2 regions of the Bhargavaea sp. GQ12 genome follow, and region 1 is predicted to be linked to the other one. Evidence: predicted binding sites of a transcription regulator. Region 1 holds the regulator's gene; the other holds the start of a gene.
What was found. Region 1 encodes LexA, which represses DNA repair genes until DNA is damaged. Its sites were predicted from a motif close to CGAACATATGTTCG; they were not measured.

Region 1 (15,991 bases):
CCAGTTCCCGCGCCATCCTGTTTGACCGGGAGGGCCGGGTGGTCCACTCCGCACAGCAGGAGTTCAGGCAGTATTTCCCGCAGCCTGGCTGGGTGGAGCATGATGCCAATGAAATCTGGGGATCAGTCCTTTCCTGCATCGCGGCGGTGATGACCGAAAGCGGCACTTCCCATGATCAGATCGGGGCGATCGGCATCACGAACCAGCGGGAGACAACAGTCGTCTGGGACAGGAAAACCGGACGCCCTGTCCACCGCGCCATCGTCTGGCAGTCGCGCCAGACACAGCACATCATTAATGAACTGAAGGATGCCGGGCATGAGCGCCTGTTCAGGGAAAAGACGGGTCTGGTGATGGATCCTTATTTTTCCGGGACGAAGGTGAAGTGGATTCTCGACAAGGTAGAGGGAGCGAGGGAAAAGGCAGAGTCGGGTGATCTTCTGTTCGGCACGATCGACAGTTTCCTGATCTATAAGCTGTCGGGGGGAGCCGTGCATGTGACCGATGTGACAAACGCTTCGCGCACGCTTCTGTTCAACATCCACGATATGAAGTGGGACGAGGAACTGTGCGGCATCCTCGATATTCCGATGAAGATGCTTCCTGAAGTGCGGCCTTCATCCGAAGTGTATACCCACACCGATCCATCCGTTTTCTTCGGCGGCAAAGTGCCGGTTGCCGGTGCGGCGGGCGATCAGCAGGCAGCACTTTTCGGCCAGGCCTGCTTCGAGAAAGGCATGGCGAAAAACACATACGGTACAGGCTGCTTCATGCTGATGAATACGGGCAAACAGCCGACAGAATCACGTCATGGACTCCTGACGACCGTCGCCTGGGATATCGGTGACGGGCCGGTGTATGCTTTGGAAGGCAGTGTGTTTGTGGCAGGTTCCGCGATCCAGTGGCTTCGTGACGGGCTTCGCATGCTCAAAAAGGCCGGGGACAGCGAACAGTATGCGGCAAGGGTCAGTTCTGCAGACGGTGTCTATGTAGTGCCGGCATTCGTCGGTCTCGGGACGCCTTACTGGGATCCGGATGCCCGCGGCGCGATTTTTGGCCTCACACGCGGCACGGAGAAGGAACATTTTATCCGTGCCACACTCGAGTCTCTCGCCTACCAGACAAAAGACGTCCTGGATGCCATGGAGAAGGATGCCGGTATCCCCGTCAAGCGTCTCCGGGCGGACGGCGGAGCCGTCGATAACAGCTTCCTTATGCAGTTCCAAAGTGACATGCTTCAGTCCGAAGTGGAACTGTCCGAGCTAAAAGAGACGACCGCACTCGGTGCCGCCTATCTGGCGGGGCTGTCGACCGGCTTTTTTAAGGACTGCGACGAAATCACAACGATGTGGCGGTCCAGACAAGTGTTCGCTCCGGAGATGGACCCCGGGAAGCGGGACCGTCTGTACGGCGGATGGCAGAAAGCGGTGGAAGCAACGCGTTCGTTTAGAATGTGAGAGGAGTGGCGACCATGTTTTCAACATTGCTCAGGCCGAAGATGAAACAGCATGCCTCAAAATTCAAATTCGATCTTCTGGTCATCGGAGGAGGGATCACGGGTGCCGGTATCGCACTGGATGCCGTGACAAGAGGGATGTCCGTTCTGCTCGTCGACATGCAGGACTTCGCGGAAGGCACGTCCAGCCGGTCTACAAAACTCATCCATGGGGGTCTGCGATACTTGAAGCAGATGGAGCTGAAGATCGTCGCCGAAACCGGACGGGAGCGGAAGATCGTCTACGAAAACGCCCCCCATGTAACCGAGCCGGAACGGATGTTGCTGCCATTTTACAAGGGCGGCACATTCGGCCCGTTTATGACATCTGCCGGACTGGCCATGTACGATCGTCTGGCCGGAGTGGAGAAAAGCGAGCGCAGGACGATGCTTTCGCCGGAGGAAACGCTCCGGCTTGAACCGCTCCTGAACCGGGAGGGTCTGCTCGGGGGTGGCCATTACGTGGAATACCGCACGGATGACGCACGCCTGACGTTAGAGGTCCTGAAAAAAGCCGCTGAAAAAGGGGCCCTCTGCCTGAACCACTGCAAGGCAGAAGCGTTCATCTATGACAGGGAGGGCAAAGTCGCCGGCGCTCATGTCCGGGACAGGTTGGACAATAGCCGTTTCCGTGCGGAAGCGGAGCATGTGGTCAATGCCACAGGACCATGGGTGGATGAAGTGAGGGAACTGGATGACGTCAGCAACGGCAAACACCTCCGCCTCTCGAAGGGTGTTCATATTGTTATCAGCCAGTCCCGTTTCCCGCTCAGGCAGGCTGTTTATTTCGACGGTCCTGACGGCAGGATGATTTTCGCCATCCCGAGGGACGGCAAGGCCTATATCGGCACGACCGATACGTTCTACGATGGTGATCCTGCAAAAGTTGCAGCAACCGAAGAAGATGTTGAGTACCTTCTAAAGGCCGCTAACAGTATGTTTCCGGGTGTCAGACTGGTCAGGAATGATGTGGAGTCCACTTGGGCGGGAGTCCGGCCGCTGATCCATGTGGAAGGAAAGAACCCCTCGGAAATTTCCCGGAAGGACGAAATCTGGGAATCTCCATCGGGACTCCTCACCATGGCCGGAGGCAAACTGACCGGGTACAGAAAAATGGCTGAGGATGCCGTCGACCGGATTGTCCGGCGATACAATGGCGGTACGTTCGGTCCGTGCATTACAAAAAACTTGCGCCTGTCCGGCGGAGATTTTGACGATCCGGACCATTTGGAAAACTTCATCAGGGGCAAAGCGAATGAGGCGGAACTATACGGCCTTACGTATGAAGATGGGCTCGAAATTGCCGGTTTCTACGGCACGAATGCCGATCTGGTCTTTCGTTTTGCCCATGCTGCAGGTGACGGTGCTGGTCTCAGTGCCGCTGTCAGGGGGCGCATCCTCTATGCGATCCATGCGGAGATGGCCGCAACACCGGCTGATTTCCTCGTACGAAGAACGGGCTGGATGTTTTTTGATGCCGGCCGTGTACAGGAGGAAGGAAGCAAGGTTGCAGCATACATGGCGGACCTGCTATCCCTGAGCTCGGAGGAAAAAGTAAAGATGCTTGATGAGCTTGACCTTGCCATCGGACAGACGGCAGGTCTGCAAGGAGGATGACCGAGTGGAGAGATTGACCATCCAAACGACTGACGGCCATATGGTCAGTGCGTTTGTAGCTGAGCCGGAAGGGCGGCCAAAGGGCCATATACACCTGCTACATGGAATGGCCGAACACATCGGCAGATACGAAGAGTTTGGAGAAGAGTTAAGGAAGGCCGGCTTCATTGTCAGCGGTCATGACCACCGCGGCCACGGGAGGACGGAACGGCTAAACGGCATCAGGGGGTATTTCGCTGAGGAAGACGGATTTGAACGGGTTGTGCAGGACGTCTATGAAGTCGTTTCCCTGATCCGCCAAAACCGGCCATCCCCCGTCTTCACGATATTCGGGCATAGCATGGGTTCTTTTGTGGCAAGGCGCTATACACAGCGCTACGGGGATACTTTGGACCGGGCCGTCTTCATGGGCTCGGGCGATCATCCCGGCCCTGCCATCATGGCGGGGCGACTGGTTGCGAGGGCATTCAGTGCCGCGGGAATGGAAAAAGAGCCGAACCAGTTATTGAACTCTCTGACGTTCGGTGGCTATAACCTTCAGTTTCCCGATGCGGAGACGCCATTTGACTGGCTGACGGATGATGCCGAGGAAGTCAGGGCGTACTTGGACGATGAAGAATCCGGGTTTGTTTCGACCACGGGATTTTTTTCGGATCTGTTCGACGGGCTTGACCTGATCCATAAAGACCGTGAAGTTGCCAGAACGCCTGCAGGCTTGCCGATTCTGCTGATTTCGGGTGCGCAGGATCCGGTCGGCAAGAGCGGGGCGGGTATCTGGAATGTCGCCCGCCAGTATTCGGAAAACGGGATCGAAAATGTCACCGTTTATCTTGTGGATGATGGCCGCCATGAGATTCTGCATTCGCCGAAAAAAGGCCGCGTCACCGAATTTATCAGGGAGTGGATCTTGCAATGACCGGTAGCTTGTACCCGGAAGTGGTGGCAATCGTGGGCCCGACGGCATCGGGAAAAACCGCATTAAGTGTCAGCCTGGCGGAAGCGGCAGGCGGCGAAGTCATTAACGGTGACGCGTTCCAGGTCTACCGCGGCCTGGATATCGGCACGGCAAAAATCACCCCTGAAGAGATGCACGGCATTCCGCACCATCTGTTTGATATCTTGGGTCCGGGTGACGATTTTTCAGTGGCGGACTACCAGAGGCTTGTCCGTGAGAAAATTGCGGAAATCCGTTCAAGAGGTAAGCTTCCGATCATCGCAGGCGGCACGGGCCTCTACATCCAGTCAGTCCTGTTCGATTTCCGGTTCACCGAGCAAAAACACGATCCGGTTCTTAGGGAGCGGCTGGAGGACATCCTGCAGGAACAAGGGCCCGGCCGGCTTCATGAGCTCCTTAAGGAACAGGACCCTGCCGCTGCAAAGGAAATCCATCCAAACAATACGCGCCGTGTATTGCGCGCCATCGAGATTGCATCCCTCACCGGCAAGTCGAAAAAAGAGGCGGAAGGAAGCAAAGGCTCGGAGCCGCTTTACGACCATCTGATCATCGGCCTGGCAATGGACCGGGACATCTTATACGAGCGGATCAACCAACGGGTTGACCTCATGATCCGGGAAGGCTGGACAGAGGAAGTCCTGCGACTCTTGAATGCAGGGTTCGGCGACAGCCAGTCCATGAAGGCAATCGGATATGGCGAGATTGCATCCTATCTGAATGGCGAGACGGATCTGGAGCAGGCACTTGACCTGACAAAACGCAATACGAGGCGCTATGCAAAGCGCCAGCTCACCTACTTCAGGAACAAGCTGGACGTGCACTGGCTTGAGGCATCGGACGGTACACGGCAGAATACGGAAAAAATACTTACAATGATGAAGGATTTCGGGTCGGTGAAAAGGAATACATAAGACAAGGCCCATGCCAACATAAAGAGAGAGCGGAGGAATAGGTGCAATGAAGTCAGCAAACATCCAGGATACGTTCCTGAACCAGATCCGCAAAAACGGGATTTTCGTAACCGTGTTCCTGACCAATGGTTTTCAGCTAAAAGGGCAAGTGAAGTCCTATGACAACTTCACAGTGCTGCTGGAGACGGACGGAAAACAGCAGCTGATCTACAAGCATGCGATCTCCACGTTCGTCCCCGCCCGTCCGGTCAATCTGGCGCCAAAGGAAGAATCAGCAGAAACGGTGTGAACAATGACGGGCTTCCGGGAAGCAGATGTGCGATGCTTCCCGGAAGCCTGTCTGCTGTTTTTACCGGAAAGCCGATGCCTCGTCTTTATCCGCAGCAGTCCGGCAATGCGGTATACTGGTGGATGACTATGCACCAGAGAGGAAAGAGGACGTTTGAACAACATCATGGACATCACAGGACAAATCGGTACTTGGAAAAAGGATGCCGAGCAAAAAATTACCCCCTTCCTGAAGAAGGCGGATGACATCGCGCTCTTTAACCAGGCAAAAGTACTTGCTGCTTTTAGGGAGAATCGGGTTTCCGACCATCATATGAACCCATCGACGGGCTATGGATACGATGACGAGGGGCGCGAGGTACTGGAGCGGGTGTATGCCTCAACTTTCGGTTCGGAATCGGCACTTGTCCGCAACCAGATCATTTCGGGCACCCACGCCATTTCCATCGCCCTATTCGGGGTGCTCCGACCCGGGGACGAACTGTTGTATATCACGGGTGAACCTTATGATACGCTCGCCTCGATCGTTTCGGGACCGGAAGGGAAAGACACGGGCTCACTCCGTGATTATGGGATCTCCTACCGCCATATCGACCTGAAACCGGACGGAACTGTCGATTTCGATGCCGTCAGTGATGCCGTAACCGAAAAGACGGCAATGATTGCCATCCAGCGTTCGAAAGGATATTCCCTGCGTCCGAGTTTTACAGTCGGCCAGATCGGAGAGATGGTGCAGAAGGTCCGGGAGATTGCGCCAAAAGCGATCATTTTCACTGATAACTGCTACGGAGAATTTGTCGAGACTGCAGAACCGACCGAGGTGGGGGTCGACCTGATGGCAGGCTCACTTATCAAAAACCCCGGCGGAGGTCTCGCCAAAACCGGCGGCTATTTGGCTGGACGTGCAGATCTTATTGAAAAATGTGCTTATCGGATGACTTCTCCGGGTATAGGAGCAGAGGCGGGTGCGTCGCTTGGTACGCTCCCCGACATGTATCAGGGCTTCTTCCTCGCTCCTCATGTGACGGCACAGGCCGTCAAGGGTGCGATTTTCACATCGGCGATGCTGGAAGCGGCGGGCATGTCTACTTCCCCGCACTATACTTCGGACCGGACGGACCTCATCCAGTCGGTGTCTTTCAATGATGCTGAACAGATGATCCGTTTCTGCCGGGAAATTCAGGCACATTCACCTGTTAATGCCCACTTTGCACCGGAACCGTCGTACATGCCGGGCTACGAGGATAATGTCATCATGGCGGCCGGCACCTTCGTGCAGGGCTCGAGCATCGAATTGACAGCGGACGGCCCGATCCGCCCGCCCTATACCGCTTATATCCAAGGCGGTCTTACATACGAACATGTACAGATCGCGATTCTTGGCGCGCTTGATGCGCTGATGAAAGAAAACCTGCTTAAAAATTGAAAGGATGGTAACGTGGCTAAAATTACTAAGGAAGATATTAAAAGCGACATACAAAAACAGAATGTGAATTTTATCCGACTGCAGTTCACTGATATCCTGGGGACTATTAAGAACGTGGAGATTCCGGTTTCCCAGATCGACAAGGCGCTGGACAACAAGATGATGTTTGACGGGTCGTCGATTGAAGGGTTCGTTAGGATCGAGGAGTCGGATATGTTCCTGGTTCCCGACATGGACACGTGGACGGTATTCCAGTGGGATACGGGATCCGGAAAAGTCGCCCGGCTCATCTGCGATGTTCACCGCGCAGACGGATCGCCATTCGAAGGGGATCCCCGAAGCAATCTGAAGCGGGTGCTTAAAGAAATGGAAAAACTGGGCTTTACCAAGTTCAATATCGGGCCTGAGCCGGAATTCTTCCTTTTCAAATTGGATATGAACGGCGAACCAAGCCTGGAACTGAACGACTATGGCGGCTACTTCGACCTTGCACCTACCGATCTGGGCGAAAATTGCCGCAGGGACATCGTACTTGAGCTTGAGGCGCTAGGCTTCGAGATTGAGGCATCGCACCATGAGAACGCCCCGGGCCAGCATGAGATCGATTTTAAATACGCAGACGCCATCCGGGCATGCGACAACATCCAGACATTCAAGCTTGTAGTCAAGACGATCGCCCGAAAACATGGACTTCATGCCACGTTCATGCCTAAGCCGCTGTTCGGCGTGGCAGGTTCCGGGATGCATGTCAACATGTCGCTATTCAAAGAAAGCGAGAACGTTTTCGAAGATCCTGAAGGAGAAGAGGGCCTGAGCCAAACCGCTTACCAGTTTATGGCCGGCCTGCTGCAGCATGCGCATGGCTTTACAGCCATCGCGAATCCTACCGTCAACTCTTACAAGCGTCTGGTGCCGGGCTATGAAGCACCTGTATACGTCGCGTGGTCGGGCACGAACCGCAGTCCGCTTATCCGGATTCCGACCTCGAGGGGATTGAGCACACGGGTCGAAGTGCGTTCGGTCGACCCTACAGCCAATCCGTACATGGCGATGGCTGTCCTTCTCGGAGCCGGGCTCGAAGGAATCCGCAACGGCATGGAGCCTCCGGAATCCGTCGACCAGAACATCTATGAGATGAGCCTCCGTGAACGCCGGAGCATGGGCATCGAAGACCTTCCGGCAAGCCTGAAAGAGGCGCTGGGCGCCCTTGCAGACGACAAGGTCATCCAAAATGCCCTCGGCAGCCATATCTACAAGAATTTCATGGACACAAAAGAAGCGGAATGGAACATGTTCCGCACAACAGTCCACCCGTGGGAGCGGGAGCAGTACATGAAGATGTACTGACTGCACGCAGATAAAAAGTGAGCGCAGCCTAATCGGTTGCGCTCACTTTTCTGTTTAAAGTTGTTCTATGGCTTCCCTGACCGGCGTGTCGCCTGAAACTAGCTCGAAGGAAAGGTTGCGGGTATTCTCCTTGTCCAGCGCTTCAAAGACGGCATGGGCGACATCTTCCCGTGGAATGCCGCCCGGCTCCAGATGTTCTGAAGCGGATACCCGGCCTGTTCCGGGTTCATCCAGCAGCAGGCCGGGACGGACGATCGTATAGTCCAGGCCACTCGCTCGGAGGATGTTGTCGGCGTGGTGCTTTGCCACGTAGTACGGACGGATGGCGTCAGACCAGCGTTCCCTGTCCTCGGCACCGATTGCGCTCACCATCAGGAAACGACCGACTCCCTTTTGTCCGGCGGCTTCGATTGCCTTGGCGGCTCCATCCAGGTCGATCAGCAAGGTTTTGTCAGGGCCGGTATGCCCGCCGCTTCCCGCAGTAAACACAACAGCATCCATATCTGCCATTATCGAAGACAGATCTGCAGTGCTGCCTTCAAGATCGGCAACGACGGTACGTGCTCCCATATTTTCGAAAACTGCCTGCTGCTCTTTTTTTCTGATCATGGCGGTCGGTGTATGCTCACCGCTCTCAACGAGAAGCTTCACCAGCATCTTGCCGATCTTGCCGTTTGCTCCGATGACAAGTACGTTCAAAATGATCCATCTCCCCTCTCATGCTAATGAGTCCACTATATCGGAACGGAGGGGCAGGGGACAATGGAAAGACGTCGGGCTGCAGACATGAAAAAAGCCGGCAGCGCGTTTCCGGAAAGCGGTGCCGACTGAATGATGATCCGACCCTGCAGGATCTTACTGGATATGGCGGTAGACGCCCACAACTTTACCGAGGATGGATACCTGGTCGACGATGATGGGATCCATCGACGGGTTTTCTGGCTGGAGGCGGAAATGCCCGCTTTCTTTGAAGAAGCGCTTGACTGTCGCCTCATCCTCTTCAGTCATTGCGACAACGATTTCACCGTTATTCGCGGTGCTCTGCTGGCGCACGACGACATAGTCACCGTTCAGGATGCCGGCCTCGATCATGGATTCGCCCATGATTTCCAGCATGAACAGCTGGTCGTCCGAGCTGCCGTACTGATCGGGGAGAGGAAAATATTCTTCGATGTTTTCGACCGCTGTAATTGGCTGGCCTGCTGTAACCTTCCCGACGACCGGGACCTGAAGAACATCCGCTTTAGGGATGGCGTCGCCGGTTTCAAGAATTTCAATAGCGCGGGGTTTGGTCGGGTCACGGCGGATGAGGCCCTTGTTCTCCAGGCGGGCCAGATGGCCGTGGACCGTCGAACTGGAAGCGAGCCCGACAGCCTCGCCTATTTCGCGGACGGAAGGCGGATAGCCTTTCGACCTGACCTCTTCCTTGATGAAAGTCAGGATGGCTTCCTGCCTTTTCGACATTTTCTTCAAACGGATTCACCTCTTCTTTTAACGTATTAGCTAGTTCCAAGTATATCAGCCGTCTCAATGAAATGCAAACATAGGTTCGAGAAAACCGCTTGACAAAAACATCTGTTCGCATTACGATGGGGTTATTATACGAACAAGCATTCGAATTTCTATTAGGAGGGGCCATTTATGAACCTGATCCGCAATTATTCTTACGTTGTATTCTTATTTCTCATCGCCATTGTTTCAGTCGCCATGCTGCCGGGACAGGAAGAGCCGGAACGTGCAATGACCGCCGAAATCCGAGTGAATCCCGGCGATACACTGTTCGCCCTGCATCAGAAAGCGGAAACTTCGCTTCCGGCTGACATATGGATAGAGGAAGTGCTCAAGATGAACGGTAAACATGATTCGACGATCCTTGCCGGAGAGACGCTTCTCGTACCCTCTAAAATGATGTATTCCGATGATATACAGCTGGCCGGTGAGGGAGAGTGAAGCGGGCCCGGACATGTGCTGTATATTGCCGGGTGAGCACTGAGAAAGAGTCCCAGGACATGTCACTAGAGCGTCAGGAGGAAGAGCTGCGGGCATTTGCGGACGAGCTTGACTTTACGGTGACCTCGGTTTTTAAAGACCGGCACAGCGGCTACGATATGGACCGGGACGGTCTCCTGGACCTGATCGACCATGTGCGGGAGGGTGAGGCGGAAATCGTCCTTGTCCAGGATGAGACCCGTCTCGGACGCGGGAATGCCCGTGTGGCAGTGCTGCACCTTCTGCAGAAGGCAGGGGCATCCACTTATACATATACGGACAAAGGTCCTGCAGCGCTGGATGAAATGGACACAATGCTGCTTGAGATATTGGCCATCGTCGAGGAATATCAAAGGAAAATGCATAATGCGAAAATTCGCAGGGGCATGCGCCGGGCAGTGGAAAAGGGCTACCGTCCTGAGCAGAATCTGAAAAAGCGGGGCAATCCCGAAGGCCGCGAACGAATTGATGTCCCGCTTGGGGAAATTGTCAGTCTCAGGCAGAAAGGCCTGACATTCGAAGAGATCGCTTCCACGCTTAGAGGACTCGGCCATGATGTCAGCAAGGCGACGGTACATCGCCGCTACAGAGAATATATCGAGGAAGAACAGACGAGCGAATGAGTTGCGCTCGTCTCTTTTTTTACTTATGTTTAGGACAAATGGAAAGGGGAGATTTCATGCTTTCACCCGAAAAGCTCGCCCGTATCAATGAATTGGCGAATAAGAAAAAGACTGTCGGACTGACGATGGAAGAAGCGAAGGAACAGACATTGCTCCGCAAGGAATATTTGGGGGTTTTCCGTTCCAATATGAAGCAGACAATCGAGAACGTAACCGTCATCGACCCGGAGGGCAATGACATTACGCCGGACAAAGTAAAACAGCTCAGAAACAACAAATTTCCGAACTGACATCGCCTTCGCCTGAATCCGGTTGTAAAGACCGCCGGGCTCGTCTAAACTTAAAAAGATTCAACTACTTGTTCGTGAAAGGATGTCGAAAGATGGCGAATCATGCCGATGCACTTGCAATCACCACGATCCGGACTCTGTCCATCGATGCGATCGAGAAAGCGAATTCCGGTCACCCGGGACTTCCGATGGGCGCCGCTCCAATGGCGTACACCCTGTGGACCAAACACATGAAGCATAACCCTTCGAACCCGCAGTGGTTCAACCGGGACCGCTTTGTCCTCTCCGCAGGACACGGTTCGATGCTTTTGTATTCCCTTCTTCATCTCGGCGGTTACGATCTGCCGATGGAAGAGATCAAGAATTTCCGCCAATGGGGTTCCAAGACACCTGGCCACCCCGAATACGGTCACACTGACGGAGTGGAAGCGACCACGGGCCCTCTCGGCCAGGGAATCGGCATGGCAGTGGGCATGGCGATGGCGGAACGCCATCTTGCCGCGACGTACAACAAGGACGGCCATGAGATTGTCGATCACCATACCTTCGCACTTTGCGGGGATGGGGACCTCATGGAAGGGGTAGCCTCCGAGGCGATCTCCCTTGCAGGGCACCTGAAGCTGGACAAGCTGATCGTGCTGTACGACAGCAACGACATCTCCCTTGACGGGGAACTCGACATGAGCTTTTCTGAGGATGTCCGCAAGCGCTTCGAGTCGTATGGTTGGAATTATCTTCGTGTCGGAGACGGCAACGACATCGATGCAGTTTCCAGTGCCATTGAAGAAGCGAAGGGGAACACGGGCGGACCGACCCTCATCGAAGTAAAGACGATCATCGGTTACGGTTCTCCGAACAAATCCGGTAAAGCGGATGTCCACGGCGCGCCTCTCGGCGAAGACGAAATGAAGCTCGTCAAGGAATACTACAAGTGGACATTCGAGGAAGACTTCCATGTGCCGGAAGAAGTGTATGACACATTCCGCAAAGCGGCGGAACAGCAAGGCGAGCAGGCGGAGAAACAATGGAATGAGCGCTTTGCATCCTATGAGGAAGCTTATCCGGAAGAAGCGGCTCAGCTAAAGGCTGCGCTTGAAGGCAAGCTTCCTGAAGGATTTGAGGAAAACCTGCCGGCTTATGAGGCCGGTAAATCGGTTGCGACACGCAGCGCCTCAGGCGATATGATCAATGCCCTCGCTGCAGCCGTTCCTACCCTGTTCGGCGGAAGCGCGGACCTGGCAGGTTCGAACAAGACGATGATCAAAGGTGCAGGAGATTTCTTGCCGGAGAATTACCACGGCCGCAACATCTGGTTCGGCGTCCGTGAATTCGCGATGGGTGCAGCGCTCAATGGTATGGCCCTTCACGGCGGACTCCGCGTATTCGGGGGCACATTCTTCGTCTTCAGCGATTATGTGCGTCCTGCGGTCCGGTTGTCGGCACTGATGGGTGTGCCGGTCACTTACGTGTTCACGCATGACAGCATCGCTGTCGGTGAAGACGGACCGACCCACGAGCCGGTTGAACACCTTGCTTCACTTCGCGCAATGCCGGGTCTGTCTGTAATCCGCCCGGCTGACGGAAACGAAACGGCCGCCGCTTGGAAACTCGCGGTTTCATCTGAAAACAAGCCGACGGTTCTCGTGCTTTCCCGCCAGAATCTGCCGGTCCTCGAACACTCGGCAGAGCGTGCGATGGAAGGCGTCAGAAAAGGTGCCTATATCGTATCCGAGGCGGAGGGAGGCAATCCTGACGGAATCCTTCTTGCGACAGGTTCGGAGGTCAGCCTTGCGGTTGAAGCACAAAAGCAACTCCGGGAAGAGGGCGTTCATGTCCGGGTCGTTTCGATGCCTTCATGGGACCGCTTCGAAGAACAGGAAGCTTCTTACAAAGAAGAGGTGCTTCCGAAATCCGTGACGAAGCGTCTCGCAATCGAGATGGGTGCTTCCCTCGGGTGGCACAAGTACACCGGATTCGAAGGCGACGTGCTTGCTATCGATACATTCGGTGCGAGCGCGCCGGGTGGCACGGTCATGAAAGAATATGGCTTTACGCCTGAAAACGTAACATCCCGCTTTAAGCAGCTTTGATGAAAAAGGAGGACATCCGGCTTGGATGTCCTCCTTTTTGTCGGTTCTATCATACGCCCAACTCCGGACAATTCGACAAAACTAGAGGGGTTCTTCTCCGCACTCTGACATCTTTTTTCCGCATACCGGGATATGATGTTGAAAAAGGGGTGGCAGTCATGCGCGAATACATTATTTATGAAGTAAAAAACGCCCACCAGCCATTTGTATTGGGAAGGGAACGGATGCTGGAGGAACTTCTGGCGGTGGAAGGAGAAGAAAGTCCGGAAGTCCGCTTTCTTTGCCATGAGGTGGATCCCGACCGGGTCATGCTCCAGTTAAAGCACCGGATGGGGAGGAGGTTTCCCGAGGTGGGGCGGGAGGGGGGCCTGCTCCGCCTCCATCATCCGGTAAAAGGGACGATCCGGATCGGTTTCGGCGATTACAGCCTGACTGCCCGCTGCGAGGGAACCAGAATGCTTGATCTTGACCTGTTCGCAGGGTTGTCAGGTCTCAGCGGGGGGTATTTTGCAGTCCGTGGGGGAAGCGGGGAGTGCGGCTGGCTGAAGCCGGTGAAATTCTGGGAAAATGGTGTCGGAACGAGCCGTCAATTGTGCGGAAATAGTAGTATCTGATTCCGGAATGTTGTATACTTCTCCTTGGTGCACATTCCGTGAAACTGATGGCACGAAGGAGGAACCACAATGGCGACCGTTTGGTGGATCGTTCTGCTCATCGTCGCGTTGCTCGCCGGGGTGGCTCTCGGCTTTTTCATCGCTCGCAGATATATGATGAATTACCTGAAAGAGAACCCGCCGATCAACGAACAGATGCTCCGCATGCTGATGATGCAAATGGGAATGAAACCTTCCCAGAAGAAAATCAATCAAATGCTGGCACAGATGAACAAAATGAGCGACAAATAATGACAGCGTCCTTTCCTTTAGGAAGGGCGTTTTTATTAATGAAAAAAGAGAAATGAGCGTCACAGAGAAATTTCTGTGACGCTCATTTTTTTCAGGAATCGCAAAAGAATATGCTCCGGTGAAACATCATTAACAGAGCGTGAGCGTGGACATCTCAAGCGCCGAACGGCAGCGGGAGTGCCACCTCAGCAGGACATTCGCGAAAGTACACCAAGACGCCGCGAAAGTACACTATCGAGTGCCGAAAGTACACTATCGAGTGCCGAAAGTACACTATGCTGCTGCGAAAGTACACCAAACTCCCGCGAAAGTACACCATCCCGAAGCCGCCGCTGATCAGGCAATTCCCGATCGGCTGTCGTCACCGTAAGGGAAGAGCCCGTGTTCTTCGAGGAACGCTCTGACCGTTTGTTCGTATTCCTCTGTGTTTTCATTAAAGGACTGGGCATGCGCCCCTTTTTCAAACAGCCGGATCGATTTGGGCTCCGGCTTCAGTTCGTAGAGTTCCTTCGTCATCTCCGGCAGGATAAAATCGTCTTCCAGACTGTGGATGAAAAGCACGGGTCTATGGATGCTGGCGACTGACTGCCTCGGGGAGACGAGGTCCAGCGTATAGCCGTCCCGCACTTTCAGGAACACATTGGCAAGCCGGATGGCGAAACCGGTCCGCAGCGGCGTAGATCGTCTCAAGATATGGAGGACCTGCTCGGTAAAGTCAGAAAATGGGCAATCGGCTATGTAGAAGTCAGCTTCATCTCCGACACCGCCCGCGTATAGGAGAGATGTCGCCGCCCCCATGGATTCCCCATGAACGCCGATGATCGCCTCTTGTCCCACAAAATTCCGGAGCTCATCGATGACGGCACCAAGATCTGTCTTTTCATAATGTCCGAAACTGGTCGTACGGCCCTCAGAATCCCCATGCCGGCGGTGATCGTAAATGACGGAATTAAAGCCGAGCCGTTCAAACATCCGGGCATACTTGACCGAATTGATCTTATTTTCCGTTACGCCGTGGGATATGACGACGTAATGGCTGGTTTCCAGCGGTTCCAGCAACACGGCTTTTAGCCGGTAGCCGTTTGGGGAATTCACCCAGCGCTCTGTTTTGCTGACGGCATTGTACCATCCCTCATCAAAGCGCTTTGCTGAAATTTCCCGCTGGAGGATCACATCGTCTTCTTTCTTCTTCATGTACATCAGCCGGTTCGTGGCAAGGAGGCCGACCGCCGATCCGACAGCAGCTGAAATGCCTGTCATGATGCCGGTGACAGTCAGCCAGCGCTTCGTGCTTATCCCCATTGCATAGCCTCCTTCATGTATGGCTGTTACCCCATACGTTGTGCATTCTTATATAGTGTATACATCCCCGTGCCGATTGGGCGCGAAACGTGAGGCGCCACTTCATCGACAGCGCGGCAGATGCCGTCAGCCGAAATACCGGTTTCAATGCCCATGCGTTCCAGCATATTGACAACATCTTCGGTTGCGACATTACCAGTCGCGCCCGGTGCAAACGGACATCCGCCGAGACCTCCGGCAGAAGCATCAAATCTGTCGACACCTGCCTGGAGTGCCGCGAAGATGTTGGCGAGTGCCATTTTCCGCGTGTCGTGGAAGTGTGCAGTCAGCAGCATCTCCGGAAGCTCATCTTTTAGACGTCTGAACAGGTTGTAACTTTCTTCTGGTGTCGCCATACCGATCGTGTCAGCCACACTCAGTTCGTCCGCCCCCAGTTCAGCGAACCGTTTGCACAGACTGAGCGTCCGTTCGGGATCAACAGGTCCTTCAAACGGACAATGGAATGCGGTCGAGATGCAGGCCCTCACAAACAGGCCGTCCTCTTTCATTTTCCGGATTTGCGGAGCCAGCTGTTCCATGCTTTCTTCGGTCGTCCTGTTAATATTTTTCTTATTAAATGCATCCGTGACTCCGACAAACACGGCGATGCTTGCGGCGCCGGCAGCCCTGGCATTATCGATACCGCGCTCGTTTGGCGCCAGCACGAACTGCCTGCCTGTCCGCGCTGCCCCCGCCATGATATCCGCTGAATCC
Region 2 (15,991 bases), on a different contig from region 1:
ACTTCGCCATTCATGATTCTGAAGCTTGCTGCAGTCTGGACGATCGTTCAGCTCGTGGAGGGAAAGTTTATCTCTCCTCAAGTTATGGGTAAAACACTCCATATTCATCCGATTACCATTATTTTCGTTTTGCTTACCGCCGGTTCTCTGTTCGGAGTACCAGGAGTGATTCTGGGAATACCGGGTTATGCACTACTAAAGGTGATCGTGTCCCATCTGTTCAAACTGTTCAAGAAGCGCTACGATGAACATGAAAACAATCCTAATATGAAATACCAGACGGACAGCAGAAGGATTATCGAAAAAACGGGGAGAGAGTAACATGCTGAAATCATTCCTATCCAAAATTGGCATCGGAGGCCTGGAAGTCGACACGGTCGTGGACAATCAGACGCTGGAAGAAGGCGAAGTACTGAACGGTACGGTTTATATTGACGGCGGCGATGCCGATCAGATCATTGACTATATCACGCTTGAAGTGTTTGTGAGGATCCACCGGGAAGATGCGATGAGCGACTTTGAAGACGTGGACAAGACTCTTACCAAGCACTCAATCGAACTGATCGGAGACTCGAAGTCGAAGGAAACCCGGATGATTCCGTTCGAAATCGTCCCGGATGACCGCTGGCTGATCAATAAGGACAACGAAAAGCTGCTGCTGAAGACGACTGTCCATATTGAAAACGGCGTCGATGCCTATGATGAAGATGAATTCCATTACGCCTGAATCTTTCGCGGAACGCGCACCCAATCGGATGCGCGTTCCGTTTTTTGAATGTACAATCAATTCAAAGGGGAGGGGGGATCAGGCATGGAACAACTGCTTGCGACATTCCATTCGCTGAACGGGGAGCTCAATAAGATCCACAAAGAGGCCTGCACGGAAATTTCTGTGCAGCAAAGCACCATCATGCATGAAATCCAGTCAAGAAATGAACCGTCCATGCAGGAGACCGCGCGCGGGCTCGGCATGGACATCACAACGTTTTCAAGACAGGTCCAGACACTTGTGAACGGTGGCTATGTTAAACGGAAACCATACCCGGGAGATCGAAGGATCCAGATTCTTTCACTGACCGATAAAGGCAGCAAGAAGGTACAACAGGTGGATGCGGATATACTGAAACAGATGAAAGAGGCCCTTGCCTCAATGGGAGAATTCGAACAAGAAATCATTGTCCGATCCCTGCGGCAATTACATCGGATTCTTGGCGGAAACAACGGCTGATTTCCGCCTGACTAATAGATGCAATATGCAAATTCAATAATTGCAGAAAGAAAGCATTGGGGTTGAGAGCGTGAAAACCCTAAGTGATATTCTGATAATTGTAATTCGCAAGTATAATGGTTGCGTTAACGTGAGTATTTGATTTTGATTTGCAAACAAGTTGCAAATAATGATTGCATGCAGTGTTCAGCTAAGTAACTTCTAAATAACTTTGTGCAGCCAGCTAAAATATGAATCATACAAACAGCGGCTGAATATTGAGTGATACACAGCAAAACGACAAAATGAGAAACTGGCTTTGAGATATAGATCATATAGGGCGGGCCACCGAAATCAGCAGTCGTAAAGATTTTTATCTTAGTCCAAGTGCGTCAGAACTCGGAGTACTGAATTCACAGCGGACACTTATTTTATAGATCTGAATTCGGCAAAGCCATCAGTCCGGCTGATCATCAACAAGACAGCTATGCAGACGGGCAACTCAAGGAGCCATAAGACGTGAACAGACGGCAAACTTATAAAACTGGTCAGCCTTAAGGTTGGTGACTTAAAGACAAATGTATGTATGATGGGAGAGCAGCTTGAATGCTGTAAAGGGCTTCTCTTATTTTTAGTTTACATAATTTCTATTTTCGGAAGTTACGTATCATTAAGTAGTATACTTAAGACAGTGAGACGAAATTGAATTTTCGGGCCTGAAATCGGTTTTAGATACTGGGCTTCGCTGTTGTATGTACTATTATAAGACCCCATGGTGTCATGAACCCGGGTTCTTTTGGTCTCACAACTCAGATCTGGTGCTTCATCTCAATACCGTTTAATTGCTGCAGTCCCGTCTCATTTCTATTTGAGACGCATTCTGAAGTCGATTCAGCCTTTTTCTTTGCTGCATGATCTTAAATACCGATCCACCATGTTTCTGTCCGGACACTTGTTTTTACGGTCCTAACAGCTGTTTTCCATCTCATAAGTCGTGTTCTTTGATTTCTTTCGCTGAAAGTTTGCACAAAACACGTTGCATTCTTTGTTTCTTCATGTTAACGTAGTACACAAGATTCGAAATAACAAAATTTAATAGCAATGGATGAGGAGCAAAGATCATGAGTACCCCGCTGCAACGGCTGCAGACCGGTAGCGGGCGGAAAGGGAGATTTGCCGAAACGGGGTTTGGTTTGCAGACTGTCCCCCGTTGGACTGCATATGAACAATATGCAGGCTGTCATTATTCTCGTAATAATGGAGTGCTTCCACTTGTGACCTCAGGGTCGTGCATCATCGCCTATCACAAGCCGGAAACCTACCGTTTCCGGCTTTTATTTATGCCGATGCATGGGACATTTCATCCATTGTCCGGGCGTTTGTGCCGGAAACCGGGAGACCGGAATACATTATGGATAGAAAGAGGGATTTTACATGACACATCTATTTACTGGAGTAGCCGCAGCAGTCACCACCCCATTCACGAACGAGGAAGTCGATTACAACAGCTTCCGCCGCCACCTGGAGTTTCTCATCGAGAACAATATCCAGGCGCTCGTCATCAACGGCACGACAGGAGAAGGCTCGACGCTCACTGCCGAAGAAAGCAGACGTCTCCTTGAAATTGCAGTAGAAACGGCTGCAGGCCGTGTTCCGGTCATCGCCGGAACGGGTTCGAACTCCACCGCCGAGTCGATCCGTGCTTCCCGCGAAGCGAAGGAGATCGGTGCGGACGGCCTCATGCTGATTACCCCTTATTACAACAAGACGAGCCAGCGCGGCCTGATCCGCCATTTCGAGGCGATCGTGAATGCTGCGGAGCTCCCGGCCCTCCTCTATAATGTCCCTTCCCGCACAGGTATGACGATCACTTCTGAAACGGTGCTCGAACTCAGCCGTCATCCTTATATTGTCGGCTTAAAAGATGCCACCGGTGACCTTAATTACATGTCCCAGGTGCGCCTCGTGACGGATCCGTCATTCGCACTGTACAGCGGAAACGACGATACGGCGCTTCCGTTTACTTCCCTCGGCGGCCAGGGGGTCATCTCGGTTGTGGCAAACGCGGTGCCCGCCCAGTTCCAGGAAATGTACGAACAGACATTCACCAATCTGACGCGTGCACAGGAGCTTCACTACCGCCTGACCCCGCTGATCAGCGCGCTGTCGGTTGATGTGAATCCGATTCCGATCAAGGTGCTCACATCGCACCTCGGCTTCGGCGACTATGAAGTACGCCTCCCTCTCCTGCCGCTGGAAGAGGAGGAGCAAAGCCGCCTGATCCGGCAGTTTGAATCAATGATGATGGAGGTTTGACATGAAATTGCTGCTTTGCGGGTACGGCGCGTCGAACAAACGCGTCGCCGCCCTTGCCAAGGAACGGGGACATGAGATTGTGGGTGTGCTGCTTTTGCGCGGCCAGTCGGCTGACGGCTATCCGGTTTACCGGCCGGATGAACGCCTTCCGGAAGCCGATGCGGTCATCGACTTTTCGCATCCTGTCCTCACGAAAGCCCTGCTTGCTGCGGACACCGGACTGCCTCTGGTGATCGCAACAACAGGAGAAAAGGAAGTTCTGATTGAACAGATGAAGGAAAAGGCGGATCGCCAGCCGATTTTCTTCAGTGCAAACATGAGCTACGGGGTGCATATCCTGACGGAGATTGTCCGCTATGCCACCTCCCTCCTTCCTGCCTTCGATATTGAAATGACCGAGCGCCATCACCGCAAAAAGGTCGATGCACCAAGCGGGACGATCATCAAGCTGTATGATGCCATCGCATCTGCCCGGCCATCTGTCCATCCCGTGCATGACCGTTCCCAGACGGAAGGCGCGCGTACCGACGAGGAGATCGGCATCCATGCGGTACGCGGCGGCACGATTACGGGAGACCATGAAGTCCTCTTTGCCGGGCACGATGAGACAATCACCATCGCACACCACGCCCAGTCCAAGGACATCTTCGCATCCGGCGCACTTAATGTTGCAGAGCGCCTGATCCATAAGGAAAACGGCTATTATACTTACGATAATCTCGGAATCGGCGATTCCTGAAAAGATTAAAAGCGGAGGGCGCTTGCCCTCCGCTTTTTCTTATGCCTGGTAACATTGCTGCTGCGATTTCGTCATTCGTTTCAATAGTTTCGTCATTCGGCCTTCTGATTTCGTCATTCCACCGGATGATCTCGTCATTGGAGTTCCCGACTGGGGCGAATGACGAAATTGAGCCCGTGAATGACGAAATTGCGGGCGCGAATGCAGAAACCGACCCTATGAATGATGAAACCGGCAACATAATGATTCAACATAAACTCCCCCTGCCCGCTGCCTTGGTGGCCTGCGGACAGGGGGAGTATTCATTTATGCCTGTTCATTTTCTTTAGTTTCCATGTCGACGGCCAGATAGACCGCAGTGACATAACCGTCCTCTTTCTGGTCGACGGCAAAGCTGCCGTTTGAATAACGGTCGGCCATCCGGTAAGCATGAGGCAATACGGGTACTTCCGCATCCTTGTCCGTTCGCAGGATGACGGTGTCCTGTTTGTCGGCGAGGACGACACCTGCAATCCGATGCGGGTTGGATTTGAGTTCTTTTAATGACACGAGTCCCCGTTTTGCACGTGAACCGAGTTCATATTCACTGATCGGCATCCGTTTGACGGCACCCCGATGTGTTGCAAGAATCAGCGAGCGCTCATCATCCGCCGATCGGAGAATGGAAGATACGACATAATCGCCGTCTTTCAGGTTAATGCCTTTGACCCCCGCAGTACGGACACCTGTCGGAGCGACTTCCTCAAGCGGGAAGCGGAGCCCGTAGGTCAGATGGGTAAAGAGCAGCACTTCGTCCGAGGCCCGTGCAAGGTGGACAGACTGCAGGGCATCCCCTTTTTTGATGGACACCGCCTTGTACAAGCGGTTAGTGCGCTTAACCTGATAGTCGGCAAGTGCGGACCGTTTGATGAATCCGCCTTTGGTGACAGTGACGATATCGGTGTCCTCCCTGTCAAATGATTCGATGCCGATTGCGGCAATGATCTCTTCTTCAGGACTCAGCGGGATAATGCTCGAGATGTGCTGGCCGAGGTCTTTCCAGCGGATATCCGGAAGCTCATGGACAGGCTGGGAAATGTAATTGCCGGAAGACGTGAAGAGCAGGAGTGACTGCTGGGTGTTGAGCGTGCCGCCGTACAGCAGCCGGTCGGTCTCCTTCATCTCGAAGTCACGGCCGCCCGATGCCCCGTACGAGCGCTGGCTCGTGCGCTTGACATAGCCGTCTTTCGTGACCGTGACGACGACGTCCTCGCTCGGGATCAGGATATCGAGGTCGACCTTGATTTCCTGGATTTTCGCCTCGATCACTGAACGTCGGGGTTCCGAGAAGCGCTTGCGGATATCTTTGAGTTCGGACTTGATGACCCGCATCAGTTTTTTCTCGGAGCCGAGGATTTCCGTGAGTTCCTGAACGAGCGCTTTCAGCTCTCCTTCTTCCTTTTTCAGCTCGGTGATATCTGTGTTTGTCAGACGGTAGAGCTGGAGGGAGACAATCGCTTCAGCCTGCGGTTCAGTGAAGCTGTACGATTCGATCAGATTGTTTTTAGCGTCCCGCTTGTCCTTGGATGCCCGGATCGTCCGGATCACTTCATCAAGGATGGAGAGGGCCTTCATGAGCCCTTCTACGATGTGCAGACGGTCCTTTGCGCGCAGAAGGTCGTATTCCGAACGCTTCGTGACGACTTCTTTCCGGTGAGCGATATAAGCATCAAGCAGCATGCCGAGCGACATCAGCTTCGGACGGCGTTCATCGATTGCAATCATGTTGAAGCTGTAGCTTACCTGAAGGTCAGTGTTCTTGAAGAGGTATTGGAGTATGGCTTCCCCGTCGATGTCTTTCTTGAGTTCCACGACGATCCGGAGGCCGGTGCGGTCTGATTCGTCACGGACTTCCGAAATGCCTTCAAGCTTGCGGTCGATCCGGAGCTCGTCCATCTTCTTGACGAGATGGGCCTTGTTCACTTCGTACGGGATTTCGGTGATGACGATCTGCTGCTTGCCTCCGCGGATCTTTTCGATTTCGGTCTTCGAGCGGACAATGATCTTTCCGCGGCCCGTCTCGTAAGCTTTTTTGATGCCTTCCGCACCCTGGATGATTCCGCCTGTCGGAAAATCCGGCCCCTGCAGGACGGTCATCAGTTCATCCGTCGTCACGGCAGGATTATCGATCCTCATAAGAACCGCATCGATCACTTCGTGGAGGGCGTGAGGCGGGATATCTGTCGCGTATCCCGCTGAAATGCCCGTCGAACCGTTGATGAGCAGATTCGGCAGCATTGCAGGGAGAACTGTCGGCTCATTTTCGTTATCATCGTAGTTCGGGATAAAGTCTACGGTGCGCTTGCCGATATCACGCAGCATTTCTGAAGCGATTGCGGAAAGCCTGGCTTCCGTATAACGCATGGCAGCAGCGGGGTCGCCGTCGAGCGAGCCGTTGTTCCCGTGCATCTCGATGAGCGGATGCCGGAGTTTCCAGTCCTGGCTCATCCGGACCATGGCTTCGTATACGGAAGAGTCGCCGTGCGGGTGATATTTACCGATGACGTTCCCGACCGTTTTCGCCGATTTCCGGAAGCCCTTGTCGTGTGTATTGTTTTCTTCCATCATTGCGAACAGGATGCGCCGCTGGACCGGTTTCAGTCCGTCCCGTGCATCGGGAAGCGCGCGGTCCTGAATAATGTATTTACTGTAGCGCCCAAAGCGGTCGCCGATGACCTCTTCTAGCGGGAGGTCCTGGTATCGTGCTGTTTCCGTCATGCCTGTTCCTCCTCAGCTGTCTCGGCCGTCAGGAATTCATTTTCCAGGATCGTCGCGCCGTCTTCCATGCCGAAGTCGACGTTGTCCTCGATCCACTTCCTCCTCGGCTCAACTTTGTCTCCCATGAGCGTCGTGACGCGCCGCTCGGATTTTGCCCCGTCCTCGATCGTAACGCGAATGAGTGTACGGGTCTCGGGATTCATTGTCGTATCCCAGAGCTGGTCGGCATTCATCTCGCCGAGACCTTTATAGCGCTGGAGGATATAGCCTTTTCCGACTTCCTGGATGGCTGCATCCAGTTCGCGCTCTGTCCAGGCATAGGCCATCTTCTCTTTTTTGCCGGTGCCTTTGGAAACTTTAAAGAGCGGAGGCAGTGCGAGATAGACTTTTCCAGCCTCGATGAGGGGTTTCATGTAGCGGTAGAAGAAGGTCAGAAGCAACACCTGGATATGGGCGCCGTCGGTGTCGGCATCGGTCATGATGATGATCTTGTCATAGGCGATATCATCGACATTAAAGTCGGAGCCGACGCCCCCTCCGATCGTATGGATGATCGTCGAGATCTCTTCATTCTTCATGATGTCCTCAAGCTTCGCCTTTTCCGTGTTGATGACCTTGCCCCGAAGCGGCAGGATCGCCTGGAAAGTACGGTCGCGTCCCTGTTTTGCCGAGCCGCCGGCAGAGTCACCCTCGACGAGGTACAGTTCATTCTTCGCTGCATTTTTCGACTGCGCCGGGGTCAGCTTGCCGGACAGCAGCATTTCGGAGCGCTTCCGCTTCTTTCCGGAACGTGCGTCTTCCCGTGCCTTACGGGCCGCTTCGCGGGCCTGCTGGGCACGGATCCCCTTGCGTACGAGTGTCGCAGAAAGTTCTGCATGCTCCTCCAGGTAGTACATGAGTTTCTGCGATACGACGGCGTCCGCCGCTGCACGCGCCTGGCTGGTGCCGAGCTTGCTTTTGGTCTGCCCTTCGAACTGGAGCAGTGCTTCCGGTACCCGTACGGAGATAATCGCAGAAATCCCTTCACGGATGTCCGCGCCGTCCAGGTTTTTGTCCTTTTCTTTCAGCAGTCCCGCTTTCCGGGCATATTCGTTAAAGACCCGCGTCATCGCAGTCTTGACACCTGTCTCATGCGTCCCGCCGTCCTTTGTCCGGACGTTGTTGACGAAGGACAGAATCGTCTCTGAGTAGCCGTCGGTGAACTGGAAAGCGAATTCGAGCTCGATCCCGTCCTGTTCCCCTTCGATATAGGCTACTTTATGCATCGTATCTTTCTCTTCATTTAAATATCCGACAAACTCCATGATGCCGGATTCATAAAGAAACTCATCCGCCCGTCCGCTTTCCTCATCAGACAGGGTGATTTTCATTCCTTTTAGCAGGAAGGCCGATTCGCGCAGCCGTTCGCTCAGGATTTCATAATTGTATTTTACTGTCGAGAAAATGGTCGGATCCGGCTTGAACCGGAGAAGCGTCCCGCGCTCGCGTGTCTTGCCGATCTCTTCCAGTGTCGTGACGGGATGCCCCCCGCCCTCAAAACGCTGGCGGAACTTCTTGCCGTCCTTGAAGACGGTCACCTCGAGCCATTCAGAGAGGGCGTTGACAACCGATGCGCCGACGCCGTGCAGTCCGCCGCTTGTCTTGTATCCTCCCTGCCCGAATTTCCCGCCGGCATGCAGGACGGTCAGAATAACTTCCGTCGTCGGTTTACCGGTGCTGTGGGTGCCCGTCGGCATTCCGCGCCCGTGGTCCCTTACGCTGACGCTGCCGTCTTTATGGACGGTGACATTGATCTCTTCTCCGAATCCTGCCAGCGCCTCGTCGACCGAGTTGTCGACGATTTCATACACAAGGTGATGAAGGCCGCGTGTATCGGTCGAGCCGATGTACATGCCGGGCCGTTTGCGTACAGCCTCAAGTCCCTCAAGCACCTGGATCGAGTCGTCGTTGTATTTCATGGTTTTTGTAATTTTGGCCAAGAGGATTCCTCCATCAAACGTTTGTTCGTATATGTTCCTATTGTACTTGTTTCGCCGGCTTGTGTCCAACTGCCGGTCCGATAGTCCCGCACTTCATTGTAGACTACTGAAGCCCGCCGTTGCAATGTTTGCTGGGGATTCCAGTCGTTTGACCCTGTATTGAGGGCATTGTGCGTGTGTCTTGGATGATGTAAACTGAGACTGACTGTTAAGACCAACCCTTATATCGAAAAGAGGTTTGCTATGGATACGGCAATTGTGCTTCTCATCGCATATTTACTTGGCTCTGTGCCTTCGGGGCTTTGGATCGGGAAGCTCTTCTACAACAAAGACATCCGTGAATCGGGCAGCGGCAACCTCGGTGCAACCAACACTTTCCGCGTGCTGGGAAAGCCGGCCGGCATTGCGGTCACGCTCATGGACATCTTCAAAGGGACCGCTGCTGTGCTCCTTCTGCTGATACCGGCATTTGCGGATTCGGGTATCCATCCGCTGACACTGGGCATCGCGGCAGTTGTCGGCCATATGTTCCCCGTGTTTGCGAAATTCAGGGGAGGAAAGGCTGTTGCGACGTCCGGAGGCGTCATTCTCGGTTATAGCTGGCCGTTTTTCCTCGTACTGATCGTTTCTTTCCTCGTTATCCTGAAGCTGACGAAGATCGTCTCCCTCACCTCGATGGCAATGGGTGTCATTGCGCTGATTTATGCGATCATCAACTACGTCAGGACGGGCGATCTGTACCTGCTGATTGTCATCATCGTCCTGTCCGCATTCATCTTTTACCGCCACCGGGCGAACATCGGCCGCATCAAGGCGGGAACCGAGCCAAAGGTGAAGTGGCTTTAGTATACTGTAGGGAGACCACGGAAGGCGGTGTGTTCCATGGAGATCAGAATTTCCGATGACGCGCAGAAATGGTTTTATGAAGAAATGGGCTTGGAAGCTGGCGCTTCAGTACGATTCACGGTCCGCTACGGCGGCTCGGGCCTTCAGCCGGGCTTTTCACTCGGGCTGTCGGTGGAAGAACCGGAAAACCCGTCCGCGCAAGCGGAGTCGGACGGCATCACCTATTTTGTCGAGTCCGACGATGAATGGTACTTTGACGGACATGACCTCGTTGTCGGTTATGATGCCGCATTGGACGAACCTGAATACGGATACGAAAAAGAGAAAGCGTGAATCCCGCAGCGGATTCACGCTTTTTGTATACCGGTCAGCCTGAAGCGTTCAATCAGGTCTTCCCTTCCCTCTTTCTTCAGGATTTCATATTCCCTTTCTCCGAACAGGTCAAAGTGCGGATAACGCTCCTTGTGGTCGATCCAATCCGGATGAAGTCCGTACTGCCTGCCCCAGGCTTCCAGCTTCGCCAGATCTGCGCACCCGGCCTTGGTGACGGTCCGGCAGCCCGGAAAACGGTCATCAAGCCAAAAATGCGTCAGGAATGCAATTTCTCCCCTGCTGACGGCTTCTTTCCACTCGGATACTTCCTGCCGCTTGACGCCGAATGCCATCACACAAGCTCCCTGGCGAGTTCCCGGTATTTTGCATCCCATTCCGGATCGGCCTTGCGCAGTCCGACCGGCCGGAACGTTTCCTTATGGACAAGCGTGTGTACGGATTGTCCGGTCGCGGCAACCGTGCCGTCCCCGTGAAGGATCTCATAGCCGTATGTCGTCCGCAGCCGTCCGTGCGACTGGATCCACGTACGGATGATTGCAGATTCCCCGTAGCGCATTGCGTTTTTATAGCTGATGTTCAGGTCGATCACCGGAGAAAGAAAGCCTTCTTCCTCCAGCTTATCGTAGCGGAAGCCGATATCCTCGATCAGTGATGTGCGTCCGATCTCCATCCATACCAGGTAGTTGGCATGGTATACGACACCCATCTGGTCGGTTTCCGAATAACGTACCTTAACTGACGTTTCATTGACATACATCATCTTCACCTCCCTGCCATTATACCGGATAGCAGCCGGCGATGTCCGGAGCAGCATGATCTCGCCGCATACAAAAACAGCCTGGAGAGGATGTCCTCTCCAGGCTGTTGGTCACTCAGTTTGATCAGTTGGCTTTCAGGCGGTTACGGAGAACCATCTGAAGGATGCCGCCGTGGCGGTAGTAGTCAACTTCCACTTCGGAGTCGAAGCGTGCAAGTGCCTGGAACTCCTTGACGGAGCCGTCCGGAGCAGTCGCAGTGACCGTGAGGACATCGCGCGGTTTCACGTTGTCAGTGAGGTTGACGCTGATCGCCTCTTCGCCTGTCAGGCCGAGGGATTCCACGCTGTCGCCCTTCATGAACTGGAGCGGAAGTACGCCCATCATGACGAGGTTCGAACGGTGGATACGCTCGTAGCTTTCGGCGATGACTGTCTTGATGCCGAGAAGGTTTGTGCCCTTCGCAGCCCAGTCACGTGAAGAGCCCATGCCGTAGTCTTTGCCTGCGAGAATCGCGAGGCCCGTACCGTCTTCCTGATACTTCATCGCTGCATCATAGATCGGCAGGATCTCTTTGGTCGGCCAGTAAGTCGTGTAGCCGCCTTCTGTGCCTTTCGCGATCTGGTTGCGGATCCGGATGTTCGCGAATGTACCGCGCATCATGACCTCGTGGTTACCACGGCGGGAACCGTACGAGTTGAAGTAGCGTGGCTCTACGCCGCGCTCACGCAGGTACTTGCCTGCCGGCGTATCTTTGCCGATCGCGCCTGCAGGGGAAATGTGGTCAGTCGTGATCGAGTCGCCGAACTTGCCGATGACGCGGAGGTCTGCAAGCGTCTGGATCGGGCTTGCTTCCTTCGACAGGCCTTCGAAGAACGGCGGGTTCTGGATGTAAGTCGACTCTGGGTCGAAGTCATACAGGGAGTCATCCGTTGTTTCGATTGCGTTCCAGCGCTCGTTTTCCGTGAAGACATGTTCGTATTCTTTGCGGAAGAGGTCAGGTGTGACCGTCTTCTCGATTTCAGCCTTCACTTCTTCAGTGGATGGCCAGATGTCTTTCAGGAAGACGTCCGTTCCGTCCGCAGCGCGTCCGATCGGCTCTTTCTCGAAGTCGATGTTCACTGTGCCTGCGAGGGCATAAGCGACGACGAGCGGAGGCGAAGCCAGGTAGTTTGCCTTGACGAGCGGGTGGATCCGGCCTTCGAAGTTCCGGTTACCCGAAAGGACGGAGGATACGAGCAGGTCGTTGTCCATGATCGTCTTTTCGATTTCCGGAAGAAGCGGACCGGAGTTACCGATGCACGTTGTGCATCCGTAGCCGACTGTGTTGAAGCCGATCTGGTCAAGGTACGTGTTGAGACCTGCGGATTCGAGGTAGCCTGTAACGACTTTCGAACCTGGTGCGAGCGACGTCTTGACGTATGCCGGCGGGCGGATGCCCTTTTCGACCGCTTTTTTCGCAACGAGTCCGGCGCCGAGCATAACGTAAGGGTTCGACGTGTTCGTGCAAGATGTGATCGCTGCAATCGCGAGGTCACCGGTCTTCATTTCGACTGTACGGCCGTCTTCGAACTCGACTGTGCCTTTTTTGTCGATTTCTTTTTCGCTCAGACCGAAGCCTTGGTTGCCCATCGGAGCCGTGATCGCCTTGTTGAACTCTTCCTTCATGCGGGACATTGGGATGAGGTCTTGAGGACGCTTAGGGCCCGAAAGGTTTGGCTCGATTGTGGAAAGGTCGAGTTCGACCGTGTCTGTATATGTCGGGTCCACGTTGTCTGGAGTGAAGAACATATCGTTTTCCTGAAGATATTTCTTCGTGACTGCGATATGTTCTTCTTCACGGCCTGTCAGGCGCATGTAGTTGAGGGATTCTTCGTCAACCGGGAAGAAGCCGCAAGTTGCGCCGTATTCAGGTGCCATGTTGGCGATGGTCGCACGATCCGCAAGCGGAAGTTGTGCGACGCCAGGGCCGAAGAACTCGACGAATTTGCCGACAACGCCCTTTTCGCGGAGAAGCTGTGTGACACGGAGTGCAAGGTCAGTTGCCGTCGCGCCGTTCGGAAGGTCGCCAGTCAGCTTGACACCGATGACTTCCGGAAGCGGGAAGTACGAAGGCTGGCCGAGCATGCCGGCTTCCGCTTCGATACCGCCTACGCCCCAGCCGAGAACGCCGATCCCGTTAATCATCGTCGTGTGGGAGTCGGTTCCGACGAGCGTATCCGGATACGTTTCGAATGTGCCGTCTTCGTTTTCGATTTCGTGTACAACACTTGCGAGGTACTCGAGGTTAACCTGGTGGACAATCCCTGTTGCCGGAGGTACGGCACGGTAGTTATCGTAGGCCTTCTGTGCCCAGTTCAGGAACTGGTAACGCTCTGCGTTGCGTTCGAACTCAAGTTCCATGTTCAGGCGGAGTGCTTCATTCGAGCCGTAGCGGTCTACCTGGACGGAGTGGTCAATGACGAGGTCGACCGGGATTTCAGGGTTGATCTCATCCGGGTTTCCGCCGAGATCCGCCATCGCCTGGCGCATCGAAGCGAGGTCGACGACGACCGGAACACCTGTGAAGTCCTGAAGGATGACGCGGGAAGGCTTGAATGGCACTTCCGCGGACGGGTCTACATCCGTGCCCCATTTTGCAAGGTTTTCAACGTGTTCATCTTTGATAACATAGCCATCGTGCTGACGAAGGACAGATTCCAGCAGCACTTTGATGGAGTAAGGCAGGCGTGATACATCAGCGATGCCTGCATCCTGCAGAGCCTTCAGACGGTAGTAGTTGTACGTCTTGCCATTCAGCTCGAATGACTGGCGGCTGTTGTGCAGATTGCTTTTAACTTTTTGCGTGCTCTTAGCCATTGCTTTTCCTCCTCTATTTCTGCGTGAAAAGACGGATGGATCCACTTTTCTCTCCCTTATCTTATCGAATCCTGTCCGATAAGTAAATTACATTATGTTGATTGAAGGATATAAGGAAAACGAATCACTTTTGACGGAACCATTCAGAAAATGAACATTCCGCTTCAGTAAATGATACTCTTTGACTCGTTCGTTACTTTTTCGAATACATGAAAAATCCGGCCACCCATACGAATAACCGGATTTCCATCTGTGTTTTTTTGGCTTCAGTAGAAGCTGAGAAAGTCATAGGCAAGGGAAACGACGAACAGACTGTGCACCAGGGCAAACAGAAATGCGTGGCGGTCAAGAACCTTCATCCGTTCCATGTCCATCGCGTCCATCTCCTTATTGCTTTTCTCGATTATAAAGGAAAGAGATTGATATTTCAATATTTAAATCATTCAGAATCCATCTTTTTCTAAGGTTTTTTGTATTTGATTGGGGCATATTAGGTTTTAGCCCGAACACTTTTGGATATATAAAGTACTGTAACGGCATTATAAAAATTTTAGAAGGAGTGAAGGCAACATGGAATTCTTAATGTATCTGATCGTAGGCGGAATCATCGGCTGGCTCGCCGGTATGATCCTCGGGAAAGACATCCCTGGTGGCATCATCGGCAACATCATTGCAGGTATCATCGGTGCTTGGATCGGTGGTGCACTATTCGGTGACTTTGGACCGGATGTTGCTGGCATCGCCCTGATTCCTGCACTGATCGGCGCACTGATTCTTGTGTTCGTCGTCAGCTTTATTCTTAAAGCTATGCGCAGAGCTTAATTGAACAAACAAAAAAGAGGGCCGGAAACGGTCCTCTTTTTGTATGCCTTCATTTTCCTGTGATTTCATCTGATCGTTCCTCGTAGTCCCTGTAGAACGACATGACTTCCTCCACATAGCGTTCACTATGGTTATAAAGGAAGACTGCCTGCTCCAGCTCCCCTTCTGCCGCCCCGTTCCTGGAAAGGTAACTGGCGGCGCTGTAGAGAGAGTCGCTCAGGCTGAAGGGATCCGCCTTCCCGTCCCCATCAGCATCGAGTCCATAGCCCCCGTAGGATCGGATGGCTTCCGGATCAGTCTTCACATCTTCCGGGATGTCCCCTCTGCCAAGTTCGGAACAGCTCGGGTGCGACCAGCCCACCCATGTACATGGCATAAACTGCATATGGCCTTCCGCGCCTGCCGGGGAAACAAGCGGATCCATCGTGCTGAAACGGGTCTCCACCCGGTGATGGGCGGCAAGAAGCGTCCACGGAATTCCATATTCATCCGCTGCTTCTTTATAGAGCGGCACGTAGTTCTCCGGCACCTGGATGTCGAAAAGCCTGTCCGGCGTATGGGCGGCATAGTCATTCAGCTCTCGGATAAACGGAATGTCCCGGATCACTGACCAGAAAAGGGCCGTCATCATATAGACAACAATCAGTGAAGGTATAAGAAAGATGAATGCAGCAATGAGGCATCCGCCTTTTCGCAGTCGTTTACGCCTGCTCTTCATATTTAACCGTTTGCCCATCCTAGTTCCCCTTCCACGGCAAAAGCCGGCTTGCGCCGGCTTTTTTTCAGGATCTCGCCTTGATCAAGGCTTTCATGTCTTCAACAATGATATCATGCGGGACTTCCATATAACCATCATAACTCTTGACTGCTTTTCCTTCCTGGTTCACAAGGAAGAACGAGGAAGCGTGGGTGACCTGGTCCGAATCCTGCGGAGGTGCGATGACCGGAACTTTAAATGACTTTACCGCCAGGTCGGCGATATCATCCATGGTATATCCCGTCAGCATCTCCCATTTGGACTGATCCGAGACTTCAAAGGTATCCAGATACTCCTGCAGCTTTTCCGGTGTGTCGAATTCGGGATCGACGCTGAATGAAACGATCTTGTAATCTTCAACGCCTGCCTCAGCCAGGTGATCCTGGACTTCCGCCATGTTGAACATCATCGGCGGGCAGACCGATGTACAATTGGTAAAGACAAACTGCGCGAGCCATGGCTGGCCTTCCAGGTCTTCCAGCGAGACGGGTTCCCCGTGCTGGTTCGTGTATTCAAACGGCTTAACATCCCATGAGAAATCCCCTTCGAATTTCCCTGCGTTGCACGCTCCGAGCACGAGCGCAGCCAGGATGAAAAATGCCGCTGCTGCCGTGAGTTTCT

Region 2: parE (DNA topoisomerase IV subunit B) is a predicted target of LexA. The motif match lies at 9,013-9,026, and genes of this name have one in related genera.

Annotation. Positions count from the first base shown of each region.
Region 1 is NZ_JCAXEU010000010.1:17,813-33,803, forward strand. It holds gene glpK (glycerol kinase GlpK) at 1-1,457, shown strand, start outside; gene AC6CHQ_RS10340 (glycerol-3-phosphate dehydrogenase/oxidase) at 1,472-3,112, shown strand; gene AC6CHQ_RS10345 (alpha/beta fold hydrolase) at 3,117-4,028, shown strand; gene miaA (tRNA (adenosine(37)-N6)-dimethylallyltransferase MiaA) at 4,025-4,978, shown strand; gene hfq (RNA chaperone Hfq) at 5,025-5,267, shown strand; gene AC6CHQ_RS10360 (methionine gamma-lyase family protein) at 5,433-6,692, shown strand; gene glnA (type I glutamate--ammonia ligase) at 6,705-8,039, shown strand; gene AC6CHQ_RS10370 (SDR family oxidoreductase) at 8,094-8,738, opposite strand; gene lexA (transcriptional repressor LexA) at 8,895-9,512, opposite strand; gene AC6CHQ_RS10380 (LysM peptidoglycan-binding domain-containing protein) at 9,681-9,989, shown strand; gene AC6CHQ_RS10385 (YneB family resolvase-like protein) at 9,986-10,651, shown strand; gene AC6CHQ_RS10390 (DUF896 domain-containing protein) at 10,708-10,941, shown strand; gene tkt (transketolase) at 11,034-13,031, shown strand; gene AC6CHQ_RS10400 (hypothetical protein) at 13,190-13,645, shown strand; gene AC6CHQ_RS10405 (YneF family protein) at 13,715-13,936, shown strand; gene AC6CHQ_RS10410 (alpha/beta hydrolase) at 14,273-15,238, opposite strand; gene AC6CHQ_RS10415 (hydroxymethylglutaryl-CoA lyase) at 15,265-15,991, opposite strand, start outside.
Region 2 is NZ_JCAXEU010000007.1:39,170-55,160, reverse strand. It holds gene AC6CHQ_RS08445 (AI-2E family transporter) at 1-321, shown strand, start outside; gene AC6CHQ_RS08440 (sporulation protein) at 323-727, shown strand; gene AC6CHQ_RS08435 (MarR family winged helix-turn-helix transcriptional regulator) at 812-1,228, shown strand; lysine riboswitch at 2,305-2,483, shown strand; gene dapA (4-hydroxy-tetrahydrodipicolinate synthase) at 2,642-3,523, shown strand; gene dapB (4-hydroxy-tetrahydrodipicolinate reductase) at 3,525-4,262, shown strand; gene parC (DNA topoisomerase IV subunit A) at 4,569-7,019, opposite strand; gene parE (DNA topoisomerase IV subunit B) at 7,016-8,977, opposite strand; gene plsY (glycerol-3-phosphate 1-O-acyltransferase PlsY) at 9,242-9,844, shown strand; gene AC6CHQ_RS08405 (HesB/YadR/YfhF family protein) at 9,881-10,177, shown strand; gene AC6CHQ_RS08400 (hypothetical protein) at 10,192-10,509, opposite strand; gene AC6CHQ_RS08395 (acyl-CoA thioesterase) at 10,509-10,934, opposite strand; gene acnA (aconitate hydratase AcnA) at 11,059-13,791, opposite strand; gene AC6CHQ_RS08385 (GlsB/YeaQ/YmgE family stress response membrane protein) at 14,362-14,613, shown strand; gene AC6CHQ_RS08380 (lytic transglycosylase domain-containing protein) at 14,663-15,349, opposite strand; gene AC6CHQ_RS08375 (SCO family protein) at 15,396-15,991, opposite strand, start outside.